Regions from separate parts of the Kribbella sp. NPDC051936 genome, predicted to be linked through region 2. Evidence: riboswitches for the same ligand, from Rfam matches in the RefSeq annotation. Region 2 holds a riboswitch; the other holds the start of a gene.
The links. A riboswitch is a leader RNA that binds a small molecule or an ion and turns the genes downstream of it on or off. The one in region 2 is predicted to bind FMN.
Positions count from the first base shown of each region.

Region 1: it holds a riboswitch for FMN, as region 2 does, so the genes downstream of both, ribD (bifunctional diaminohydroxyphosphoribosylaminopyrimidine deaminase/5-amino-6-(5-phosphoribosylamino)uracil reductase RibD) here and ribB (3,4-dihydroxy-2-butanone-4-phosphate synthase) in region 2, are expected to answer to the same signal.

Region 1 is NZ_JBFAXS010000010.1:60,984-66,234, reverse strand. It holds gene AB0L64_RS33060 (VWA domain-containing protein) at 1-496, shown strand, start outside; gene AB0L64_RS33055 (serine/threonine-protein kinase) at 507-1,511, shown strand; gene AB0L64_RS33050 (MFS transporter) at 1,560-2,771, shown strand; FMN riboswitch at 2,829-2,962, shown strand; gene ribD (bifunctional diaminohydroxyphosphoribosylaminopyrimidine deaminase/5-amino-6-(5-phosphoribosylamino)uracil reductase RibD) at 3,135-4,130, shown strand; gene AB0L64_RS33040 (riboflavin synthase) at 4,131-4,757, shown strand; gene pnuC (nicotinamide riboside transporter PnuC) at 4,754-5,251, shown strand, end outside.
Region 2 is NZ_JBFAXS010000001.1:676,875-682,125, reverse strand. It holds gene AB0L64_RS03525 (sugar-binding transcriptional regulator) at 1-338, opposite strand, end outside; gene AB0L64_RS03520 (DUF4038 domain-containing protein) at 370-1,935, opposite strand; FMN riboswitch at 1,983-2,116, shown strand; gene ribB (3,4-dihydroxy-2-butanone-4-phosphate synthase) at 2,201-2,815, shown strand; gene AB0L64_RS03510 (transketolase C-terminal domain-containing protein) at 2,799-3,767, opposite strand; gene AB0L64_RS03505 (transketolase) at 3,764-4,675, opposite strand; gene AB0L64_RS03500 (sugar phosphate isomerase/epimerase family protein) at 4,672-5,251, opposite strand, start outside.

The DNA.
Region 1 (5,251 bases), on a different contig from region 2:
GACCGGTGAGGACGTGTACGCCGTGTTCGCGAAGAAGGTGCCCGGCGGGGCCGGCAAGCGCACCGTGCTCGACCCGCACGGCACGGTCAAGGCGATCACCACGAAGGAGATCCGGTACCTGAACCGCGACGGTGCGAACAATCAGGACACCGGGACCTCGCTGCCGGGGGAGTACTACGTCGCGGTGTCGATGACGCGGAAGACCGACGACAAGGCCTTCACCGTTCCGATGACGCTGACCGTCGGCTTCGTCGGCACGCCAGGCACGGGCAAACCGACGTACGTGGACGGTGCGACGCCGGTCGCCGGCGAGTCCGTGACACCGAGCACCACGCCGTCCCAGGATCCGGGTCAGCCCAACCAGGCGAGCGGTCCGGTGCAGGGGCGCGTCGACGGCGACGCCGGTCCGCCGGTCGAGCTGGTGGCGGGCTTGGGCGGTGGGGGTCTGCTGCTCCTGATGGTCGGCGTGCTGCTGGTGGTCCGGCTGCGGCGGTAAGTTCTGGGCGGTGGAGGCGTTTGCGGGCCGGTATCGGCTGATCGACCTGATCGGGACGGGCGGGATGGGCTCGGTCTGGCGGGCCTGGGACCTGCGGCGGGAGACCTTCGTCGCCGCGAAGGTTCTCGGCCAGCACGATGCGGCGACGCTGTTGCGGTTCGTCCGGGAGCAGTCGCTGCGGATCGAGCATCCGCACGTGGTCGCTCCGCACGGGTGGGCCGCGGACGACGACCGGGTCGTGTTCGCGATGGACCTGGTCCGCGGCGGCTCGGTGGCGACCCTCCTCGGCGACCACGGCCCGCTGCCCCCGGCGTACGTCGCCGTGCTGCTGGATCAGCTGCTGCACGCACTGTCCGCGGTGCATGCCGCCCGCGTCGTGCACCGGGACGTGAAGCCGGCCAACCTGCTGCTCGACGTCACCGGGACGGGGCGGCCGCACCTGCGCCTGTCGGACTTCGGCGTCGCCGGTCTGCTCGACGAGCCGCGGATGACCCGCCACAGCGCGGTCCTCGGGACGCCCGGCTACCTCGCCCCCGAGCAGCTCACGGGTGCGGACCCCGACCCGCGCCAGGACCTGTACGCCGTCGGCGCCGTCGCCGTCGAACTCCTCACCGGCGAACGCCCCGGCGCAACCGGCCCCCTTCCGGAGCTCGGCGGGCCGCTGGGCACCTTTATCAGCATCCTCACGGCGAAGGACCCGTCCGATCGCCCCGCCTCCGCCGCAGCAGCCGGCCGCCTCCTGGCCGAAACCGGCACCCTCCCGCCACCAGACACCGACCCCTGGTCCCACACCCCCGACGCCCCCGAGGTCTTCGACCAACTCCCCCCACTCCCACCCAACTGGGCCCCCACACCACCACCCGGGCTGGCTGCTGCGGATGGGCGGGGCGCATCGTCTGGGCCGCGGCCGGCTGCTGCGGCTGGGCGGGGTCGGGTGTTGTGGGTGGTGGCTGTGGCTTGTTTGGCTGGGGGGATTGGGCTGGTGGGGACGGCCGGCTGGCTGTTCTTTCGCTGAGTGGTAATTCGCCGGACCTGGGGGGCGTGGCGTGGAAGACTTTTGGTGATGGATCCGTCAGTGGTCACCGCGCCGACGACGGGTCGGCTGCGGTTTCTGATCGCCGCGCTGGCGATCACGACGACCGTCGGGTACGGCGTGCTCACGTACGCCTTCAGCGCCCTCGTCGGCCCGATGAGCCACGAGCTGTCCATCTCCACCACGACCGCGGTCGGCGCGTCCACGATCGCCGTGCTGGTCAGCGGCCTCATCTCGATCCCCGTCGGTCGCCGCCTGGACGTCCGCGGCGGGCGCGGTCTGATGGCGTCCGGCTCGGCCCTGGCCGCGGCCGCCGTCCTCGGCTGGTCGCAGGTCCAGAACACCGTCCAGTTGTACGCCGTCTTCGTCCTGATCGGCGTCGCCTGCGCGATGGTCCTCTACCCGCCCGCCTTCGCCGTCGTGGTCGCCGTCGCGGCCCCGACCGCCCGAACGAACTCGATCCTCACCATCACGATGGTCGGCGGACTGGCCAGCTCGATCTTCATCCCGCTCACCGGTTACCTCGCCCACAGCCTCGGCTGGCGCTCCGCCCTCGTCGTGCTGGCCGGCATCCTCGCCGTCACCACAGTCCCGCTGCACTTCCTCGCCGTACCGCGGCAAGCGCCACGGCCCACATCCACGCGGCACCCGAAGTCACCGGCCAGAGTTCTGCGCGATCCCGGGTTCTGGCTGCTCGCCGGGGCGTTCGTCGTACACAGCGCGGCGCTCGCCGTGATCGCCGTCCACCTGGTCCTCTACCTCGTCAGTCTGGGCCACCCGCCGGCGCGGGCGGCTAGCCTGGCGGGGCTGCTCGGCCTGATGTCGGTGACCGGGCGACTGGTGGCGAGCGTGTCCGCACGGTGGTTGCCGATGGCGACGATCACCGCGCTGATCCTGCTCGTCCAGGGCGTCGCGGTCGCGCTGCTGCCCGCCGTCGGCGAGCACGTCGGCGGGGCGATCGGGTGCCTGGTGCTGTTCGGCCTGGGGTTCGGGGTGTCGTCGATCGCGACCCCGGCGATCCTGCTCGACCGGTACGGCGCGAGCGGCTTCGGCACGATCGCCGGGATGCTCGGCACGCCGACCACGATCGCGAAGGCGGTCGGGCCACTCGTCGGCGCCGGGCTGGCCGGCGCGTTCGGGTACCGGCCGCTGATCCTCGCGGTGGCCGCCGGCTGCGCGCTGGCCGGAGCGGCGCTGGCCCTCACCCGCCGGCTGGTGCCGCCGGCGTCGACCAGGATGTGACCTGGGTCGTGGTGCGGGTTGCGGCAGAGGGCATACTTGAAGCACGAGTGAACCCACTCGCGTGCTCCGGGGTCGGTGTAATTCCGAGCCGGCGGTAACAGTCCGCGACCCGGTCGCTGCGGTATGGCGATCGGTTGACCTGGTGGAATTCCAGGACCGACGGTGAAAGTCCGGATGGGAGGCGCACGCGGTCGACGGGTGCGCTCTGGCGCCCGACGGCGCGGAGCGTGGGCTGTGACGGCCCGCGCGACGCGGTTCCCGGTGGGCGGCGGAGCGGACGTGCCGGCCGGAGGCCCCGGAGTGCGTCCGTGACGACGAGGGGCCCGAGCAGTGAACGACGCGTCGCCGATCGACATCGCCTGGATGAGGCGTGCTGTCGAGCTGGCTGCGAGAGCTGTCGGCAGCACCCATCCCAACCCGGTGGTCGGGTGCGTGATCACCGGCCGCGACGGGCATCCGGTGGGCGAGGGCTTCCATGCCGTTGCCGGCGGCCCGCACGCCGAGGTCGAGGCGCTCCGGATGGCCGGTGCCCGCGCCCGCGGCGGTACGGCGTACGTCACGCTCGAGCCGTGCAACCACACCGGCCGGACCGGTCCGTGCGCGGACGCTCTGATCGAGGCGGGGATCGCGCGCGTCGTGTACGCCGTACCCGACCCGAACCGGACCGCCGCGGGCGGCGCCGACAAGCTCCGGACCAAGAACATCGAGGTCGTGGAGGGCGTATTGCGCTCCGAGGCCGAGGCGGTCAATCACGTCTGGCTGCACAGCGTTCGGGTCGGGCGCCCGTTCGTCACCTGGAAGTTCGCGACCACGCTCGACGGGCGGTCCGCGGCGCCGGACGGGACCAGCAAGTGGATCACCGGCCCGATTGCGCGGGCCGACGTCCATCGGCTGCGGGCGGAGTGCGACGCGATCGTCGTCGGCACCCAGACGGTGCTGAACGACGACCCCGAGCTGACGGTCCGCGACGAGAACGACGTTCCCGCGGTGCGGCAGCCGCTACGGGTGGTCGTCGGTGACCGCGAGATCCCGCCGACCGCGCGCGTCCGCAACGACCGCGCCGAGACGTTGCTGCTGCCGACCCACGATCCCGCCGAGGTGCTCCGGCAGCTGGACGACCGGCAGATCCGGCACCTCTGGCTCGAAGGCGGTCCGACGCTGGCCGCCGCGTTCCTGCGCGCCGGTCTGGTCGACCAGATCGTCGCGTACGTCGCTCCGGCCGTCCTCGGCTCCGGCTACGCCGCGGTCGGCGACCTCGGCGCGGAATCGATCGACCACCTGCGGCGGTTCAAGCTAGCGGACGTCACCCGCCTCGGCGACGACGTCCGGCTGACCCTGGTTCCTCTGGGAGGAAAGTAGATGTTCACCGGCATCATCGAAGAACTCGGCACCGTCGAGTCCCTGGATCTACTGGACGGTGACGCCGCGCGGCTCACCATCCGCGGTCCGAAGGTGACCGAGGACGCCGCGCACGGCGCCTCGATCGCGGTCAACGGCTGCTGCCTGACGGTGGTGGAGTACGGCGGTGGCCTGTTCACCGCGGATGTGATGCGCGAGACGCTGCAGCGGACCAGCCTCGGCGGTCTGGAGAAGGGCTCGCCGGTCAACCTCGAGCGGGCCGTCGCCGCGCACGAACGGCTCGGCGGCCACATCGTCCAGGGGCACGTCGACGGCACCGGCACGATCGCCTCCCGGACCCCGGCGGAGCGCTGGGAGGACGTCCGGGTCGCGACGTCCCCGGAGATCCTGCGGTACGTCGCCGAGAAGGGATCGATCGCGATCGACGGCGTCTCGCTGACCGTGACCGACGTGGACGACGCGACCGGCACGTTCGGGGTCAGCCTGATCCCGACCACGCTCGAGCTGACCGTGCTGGGCGCGAACAAGGTCGGCGACACCGTCAACCTCGAGGTCGACGTGATCGCCAAGTACGTCGAGCGGCTGCTGACCGCCGGCACAGTGCAGGACAACGGAGGCGAGAAGTGAACGCGATCGACTGGCTGTTGCACTCCCAGGTGACGATCGCCGGGTCGCCGGTGCTCGTCCGGGAGATTGTCGGCAACGTGTTCGGTCTGGCCAGCGCACTGTTCGGCATGCGCCGGCTGGTCGCCGCGTGGCCGGTCGGCATCGTCGGCAACGTGCTGCTGTTCACGGTCTTCGTCGGCGGAATCTTCGACACCCCGCAGGACAAGGACCTCTGGGGTCAGGCCGGCCGGCAGGTGTTCTTCGCGCTCGTCAGCCTGTACGGGTGGTACCGCTGGTACCAGACCCGGCACCACGGCGCCGACAAGGCGGTGCAGCCGCGCTGGGCGACCGCGCGCGAGCGGCTCGAACTCGGCGGTGTCGCCGTGGTGCTGTACGCGATCTCGTACTTCGTGCTGCGCGAGCTCGGCTCGTGGGGCCCGCAGTGGGACGCGTGGATCCTCACCGGCTCGATCCTGGCGACGTACGGGATGGCGCGCGGCTTCGTCGAGTTCTGG
Region 2 (5,251 bases):
GTCATGTCCAGGTACGCCGCCGCGCCCGACCCGAGCGCCGGCAGCACGTCGTCGCCCACGCCGAGGGTGTCGACGACCACGGCGTCCCGCAGCCCGTACCGGCCCTGCAGCTCGTCCTCGAGGTCACTGTGCACGCCGCTCGGCATGGTCACCACGGTGTGCACGATGCCGACCTCGACGGCCTGTTTCAGCATCCGGGAGACGCGCGCCTGGGACAGGTTCAGCTCGGCTGCGATCTGCGGCTGCCGGATGCCCTTCTCGTGGTACATCCGGGCCACCTTCGCGAGCAGCCGCAGCTCGTCCAGCCCGGGCTGGCGGACACCACGGTTGGTGTTCACGGCGCTCCCCCTTCGAGACGATCAACCTGGACTATAGGCAGATGTAGACCCGCGGTGCGCCACCGGCGTCAGGCAGTGGACTTCCCGGCGTGTCCCGCCGCCCGGTCGCGACGACCGAGCCGTCGCGCGGGTCGACGATCGTGTAGTTCAGCGGGACCGTGTCGTCGAACACCATCACCGGCCCGCCGTTCTCGCGATAGACGATCAGTCCGCCGTCGGTCATGCTCAGCGCGCGGCCCGAGATCACCCGGGTCCAGTCCGGCGCCATGTCGGTCGTCGGCAGCCCGTCGAGGATCTTGCCGAGCATCCCTACGTACGTCGATCCCTCGAAGCCGATCGCCTCCCGCCAGCCGGCGCCGGGGGCGAGGAAGAACTCGGAGTGCCCCGGCTCCTCGCCGTGCAGCCGCCACTGCCACAGGCTGCCCGCGCCGTAGACGACGCCCATCGTCCCGCCCGCGCACAGGTTGCTCCACGCCTCGTGGCCCTGCCACCAGCCCTCGGCCACACCGGTCCGGCCGGTGTGCTCGTACGTCGGTTCGCCGTTCGCGACCGCCTTGACCGGGTGGTTCCGCCACATGTCGGCGACCCGCTCGGGGACGTGCTCGCCGGTGTGGCCGGTCTGGCACCACTGGAAGTCGAGCCACTCGGCGTCCTGGTGGGCGTCGGCGCGGATGTGCGGGCGGTAGTGGATGCCGGTGGGCTGCTCGTAGCAGTCGACCGCGTGTACCTCGGCGCCGCCCGCCGCGGTCTGCGGCTCGACTCCGGAGCCGTCGCCGCCGACCAGGTAGATCGCCGGCCGGGCGCCGTACCGCGCGACGAGGTAGCGGCAGTAGGCGGCGTACTCCTGCTCTGGCACCACGGTGCCGGCCACGTCGAGGCCTTTCCAGCCGAACCCCTGGAAGACGGGCTGCAGGACCGGGACGATGCCGTGCTCGACGAGGATGTCGAGGAGGTCGTCGAGGTACTGGAAGTACTCGGCGTTCAGTTGCCGCAGGTGACCGTCGGGCAGGTCCTCGAAGCCGACGTCGAAGCCTTCGTCCTGGGTGCGGTCGCGCGGACCGACCGCGCGCATGTCCGGCTGCACGGTCATCAGGAGTACCGCGTTGAAACCCTTGGACTGCCGGTCCGCGGCGTACTCACGTACTTGCTCCGGGGTGGCGCGCCAGGGCAGCGCCCAGGCAGTGTCGGCCACCAGCAGCGCCGGCGTCCGGTCCGCATGCACGAGACTGCGCCCGCCAGGCGACATCCGCCAGAACCCATGGCGAAAGAACGGATTGAGCTCGTCGTCGAGCGCGGGGGCCACGTCGAACTCCCCGAAGCCGGGCGCTGTGGGCACGTCCGGCCGGGTCGGGGTCGGCTCGCTCGTCCACCGCCAACGGCCGGCAAGCGGTGCCGCGAAGCGGACCTTCCGCACCACAGCAACGCCCGCCGCGGCGGCTCCTCCGGCCGCACCATCGCCCGGTCCCGTGCCACCTCCCGCCGCCGCGCCGCCGTAGAACGTGGGGCGGCGGAGTGCCAGGCCGGACTCGTGCTCGAAATCGACCCAGTCGCCGGTAGCCGGCAGTTCGATCTCTCGCCAGACGGATGAGATGGACATGACACTCCTGGGGTGCTCGTTGCCGTTAAGCTGATGGTCGAGAGAACACACGTGCTCTGGGGTCGGTGAAATTCCGAGCCGGCGGTGACAGTCCGCGACCCGTGACTCCGCGAGGAGGAGCGGTTGACCTGGTGGAACTCCAGGACCGACGGTGAAAGTCCGGATGGGAAGACGCACGTGGCAGTCGCACGTCCTCGGAAACGGGGGCGTGGGCTTGTCGTTGCCCCCGGAGTGCTCTGCGTGCACTGCCGAGAGGACAACGACCGTGAACACCGTCACCAGCCTGGACACCATCGAGCGCGCCGTCGCCGAGATCGCCGTCGGGCGACCCGTGGTGGTCGTCGACGACGAGGACCGCGAGAACGAGGGCGACCTGACCTTCGCCGCGAGCCTCGCGACCCCCGAGTTGATGGCCCTGCTCGTCCGCCACACCAGCGGCTACGTCTGCGCGCCCGCCGCGCCGGAGATCCTGGACCGGCTCGAGTTGCCGCTGATGGTGCCGGACAACCAGGACAGCCTGCGGACGGCGTACACCGTGTCCGTCGACGCGGCGACCGGCGTCGGCACCGGCATCTCCGCCGCGGACCGGGCGCGGACCGTCCGCGTGCTGGCCGATCCCTCGGCGCAGCGCGCGGACCTGATCCGGCCCGGCCACATCCTGCCGTTGCGTGCCGTCGACGGCGGAGTCCGGCAGCGGCCCGGTCACACCGAGGCCACCGTCGAACTCGTCCGGCTGGCCGGACTGCCGCCGGTCGGCGTGATCGGCGAGCTCATGAACGACGACGGCACCCTGATGACCGGCGCCGACCTGCGCGGTTTCGCCGACACTCATGGCTTCGCGATGATCTCGATCGCGGATCTCGTCAGCTACCTGGCCTGAGCAGCTTGCGGGCGGCGTCGGCGATGCCGTCCGCGGACAGGCCGTACCGGTCGAGCAGGTAGCCGGCCGACCCCGTCGGCGCGAACTCGCCGATGCCCAGGATCGACACCCGGGCCGGGTGGTGCTGGACGACGGTCTCCGCGACCGCGCCGCCGAGCCCGCCGCCCGGCACCGCTTCCTCGGCGGTCACGATGCCGGCCGTCTCCCGCGCGGCCGCGACCACGGCGTCGACGTCCAGCGGTTTCACCGTCGGCATCGACAGCACCCGGGCCGAGATCCCTTCCGTGGCGAGCCGTTCCGCGGCGGCCAGCGCCCGCCACAGCACGGTCCCGTTGCTGATCACGGTCACGTCGTTGCCTTCGCGGACCGTGATCGCCTTGCCGAGCCGGAACTCGTAGTCGTCGCCGTACACCTTCGGCACGCTCATCCGGCTGACCCGGATGAACACCGGCCCGTGCGCGGCGGCCGCCCAGCGCAGCGCGGCCGCGGTCTCGACCGGATCCGCCGGCACGACGATCCGCAGGCCGTCGATCGCGCGCAGCCAAGCGATGTCCTCGATCGAGTGGTGTGTCGGGCCGAGCTCGCCGTACGCGACGCCCGGGCTCATCCCGCACAGCTTCACGTTGGTGTTCGAGTACGCGACGTCGGCCTTGATCTGCTCGAGCGCACGTCCGGTGAGAAAGCAGGACGCCGCCGACACGAACGGGATCCGGCCGCCGTTGGCCAGCCCGGACGCGACCCCGACCATGTCCTGCTCGGCGATGCCGACGTTGATCAGCCGGTCCGGGAACGCCTTGCGGAAGCTGTTCAGCTTGCTCGACCCGACGGAGTCGTTGACCACACCCACGATCCGGTGATCGGCCTCGGCGAGCTCCGCGAGCGTCTCGACGTACGCGTCCCGGCAGTCGTACCGTGGCTGGTCGGCGATGGAAGGGGTTTGTACGGCGGTCATGCCGGCTCCTTGGCAAATCCGGGAACAACAGCCTCCAGCTCGGTCAGCGCCTGCTGGAACTCCGCCGCGTCCGGCACCCGGTGGTGCCAGGCGACGTTGTTGCTCATGAACGAGATCGGGTGGCCCTTGTGCGTGTGGGCGATCACGAAGGTCGGCTTGCCCGGGCGGAACGGTACGGCGGACAGCACGTCGAGCAGCTCGCCGTGGTCGTGGCCGTTCACCTCGACCACCGCGAACCCGAACGCGGCCGCCTTCTCCGGCAGCGGGTCGAGGTCGTTGGTCTCCTTGGTGGTCGCACCCTGCTGCAGCCGGTTCCGGTCGACGATCACGGTCAGCCGGTCGAGCTGGTACTGCGAGGCCGCCATCATCGCCTCCCAGTTCGACCCCTCCTGCAGCTCGCCGTCGCCGACGAGTACGTACGTCCGCCGCAGCGAGACGTCGAGCTTGGCCGACAGGGCATGGCCGACCGCGACCGGCAGGCCGTGCCCGAGCGGGCCGGTGTTCGCCTCGACGCCGGCCACCTTGTTCCGGTTCGGGTGCCCGTTCAGCGCGGACAGCGGCTTGAGGAACGTCGCGAGCTCCGCGACCGGCAGGAACCCGAACGCCGCGAGCGTCGTGTAGAGCGCCCCGGCGACGTGGCCCTTGCTGAGGATGAAGCGGTCCCGCTCCGGGTCGTCGACCGCGTCGGGCGAGATGTCGAGCACGGCGCCGTACAGCGTTGCCAGGATGTCGATCGCGGAGAAGTCACCGCCGATGTGCCCGGCGCCGGCGTGGTGGACCAGCTTCAGGTCCTGGATCCGGATCTGCTTGGCGGCCTCGGCGATGTGCACGATCTGCTCGGCGCGGCTGCTGTGGATCGGCAGCCGTCCGAGGACCGGCAGCGTCGCGTGCTCGACGGTCAGCGTCATACGATCTCCGCCATCGAACTCAGCAGGACCTTCTGGACCAGCTTCTGCGCGGCGAGGGCGTCGTGGGACGCCTGTGCCGCCGCCAGCGCCTCCTCGTCCAGGACGTCGAGCGCGTGGTGCACCGCCTTCAGGAAGGTGATCGCCTGCTTCGCGGCCTGCACGCTGTCCTCGCGGAACGGGAACTGGTCGAGCTGCCAGACGCCGTCCCAGTTGTTCCGGCGCAGCGTGTGGAAGAACTCGAACGTCTCGACCAGGTGCACCGAGCCGACCACCATGTCGTCGTCCCAGCCGCGCAGGTTGTCGTTGACGTCGATCGCGAACAGCCGGCCGTAGTCGATCGCCAGCTGCGCCGCGTCGGCCGGCGTCTCCTGGCCGTACAGCGAGTGGCCGAAGTCGAGCAGGATGCCGAGGTTCGGCAGGCCGATCTTCTCGATGCCGAGCAGCGTGCGCGCGACGTTCGGGAAGATGATCTTCACCCGCGGCTCACGCGGCTTGTACTCGATCACGAAGTTGATGTCGCGGTGCGCCGACACCAACTCCTTGAGACCGTCCAGCGCCAGGTTCCAGATGTCGTGG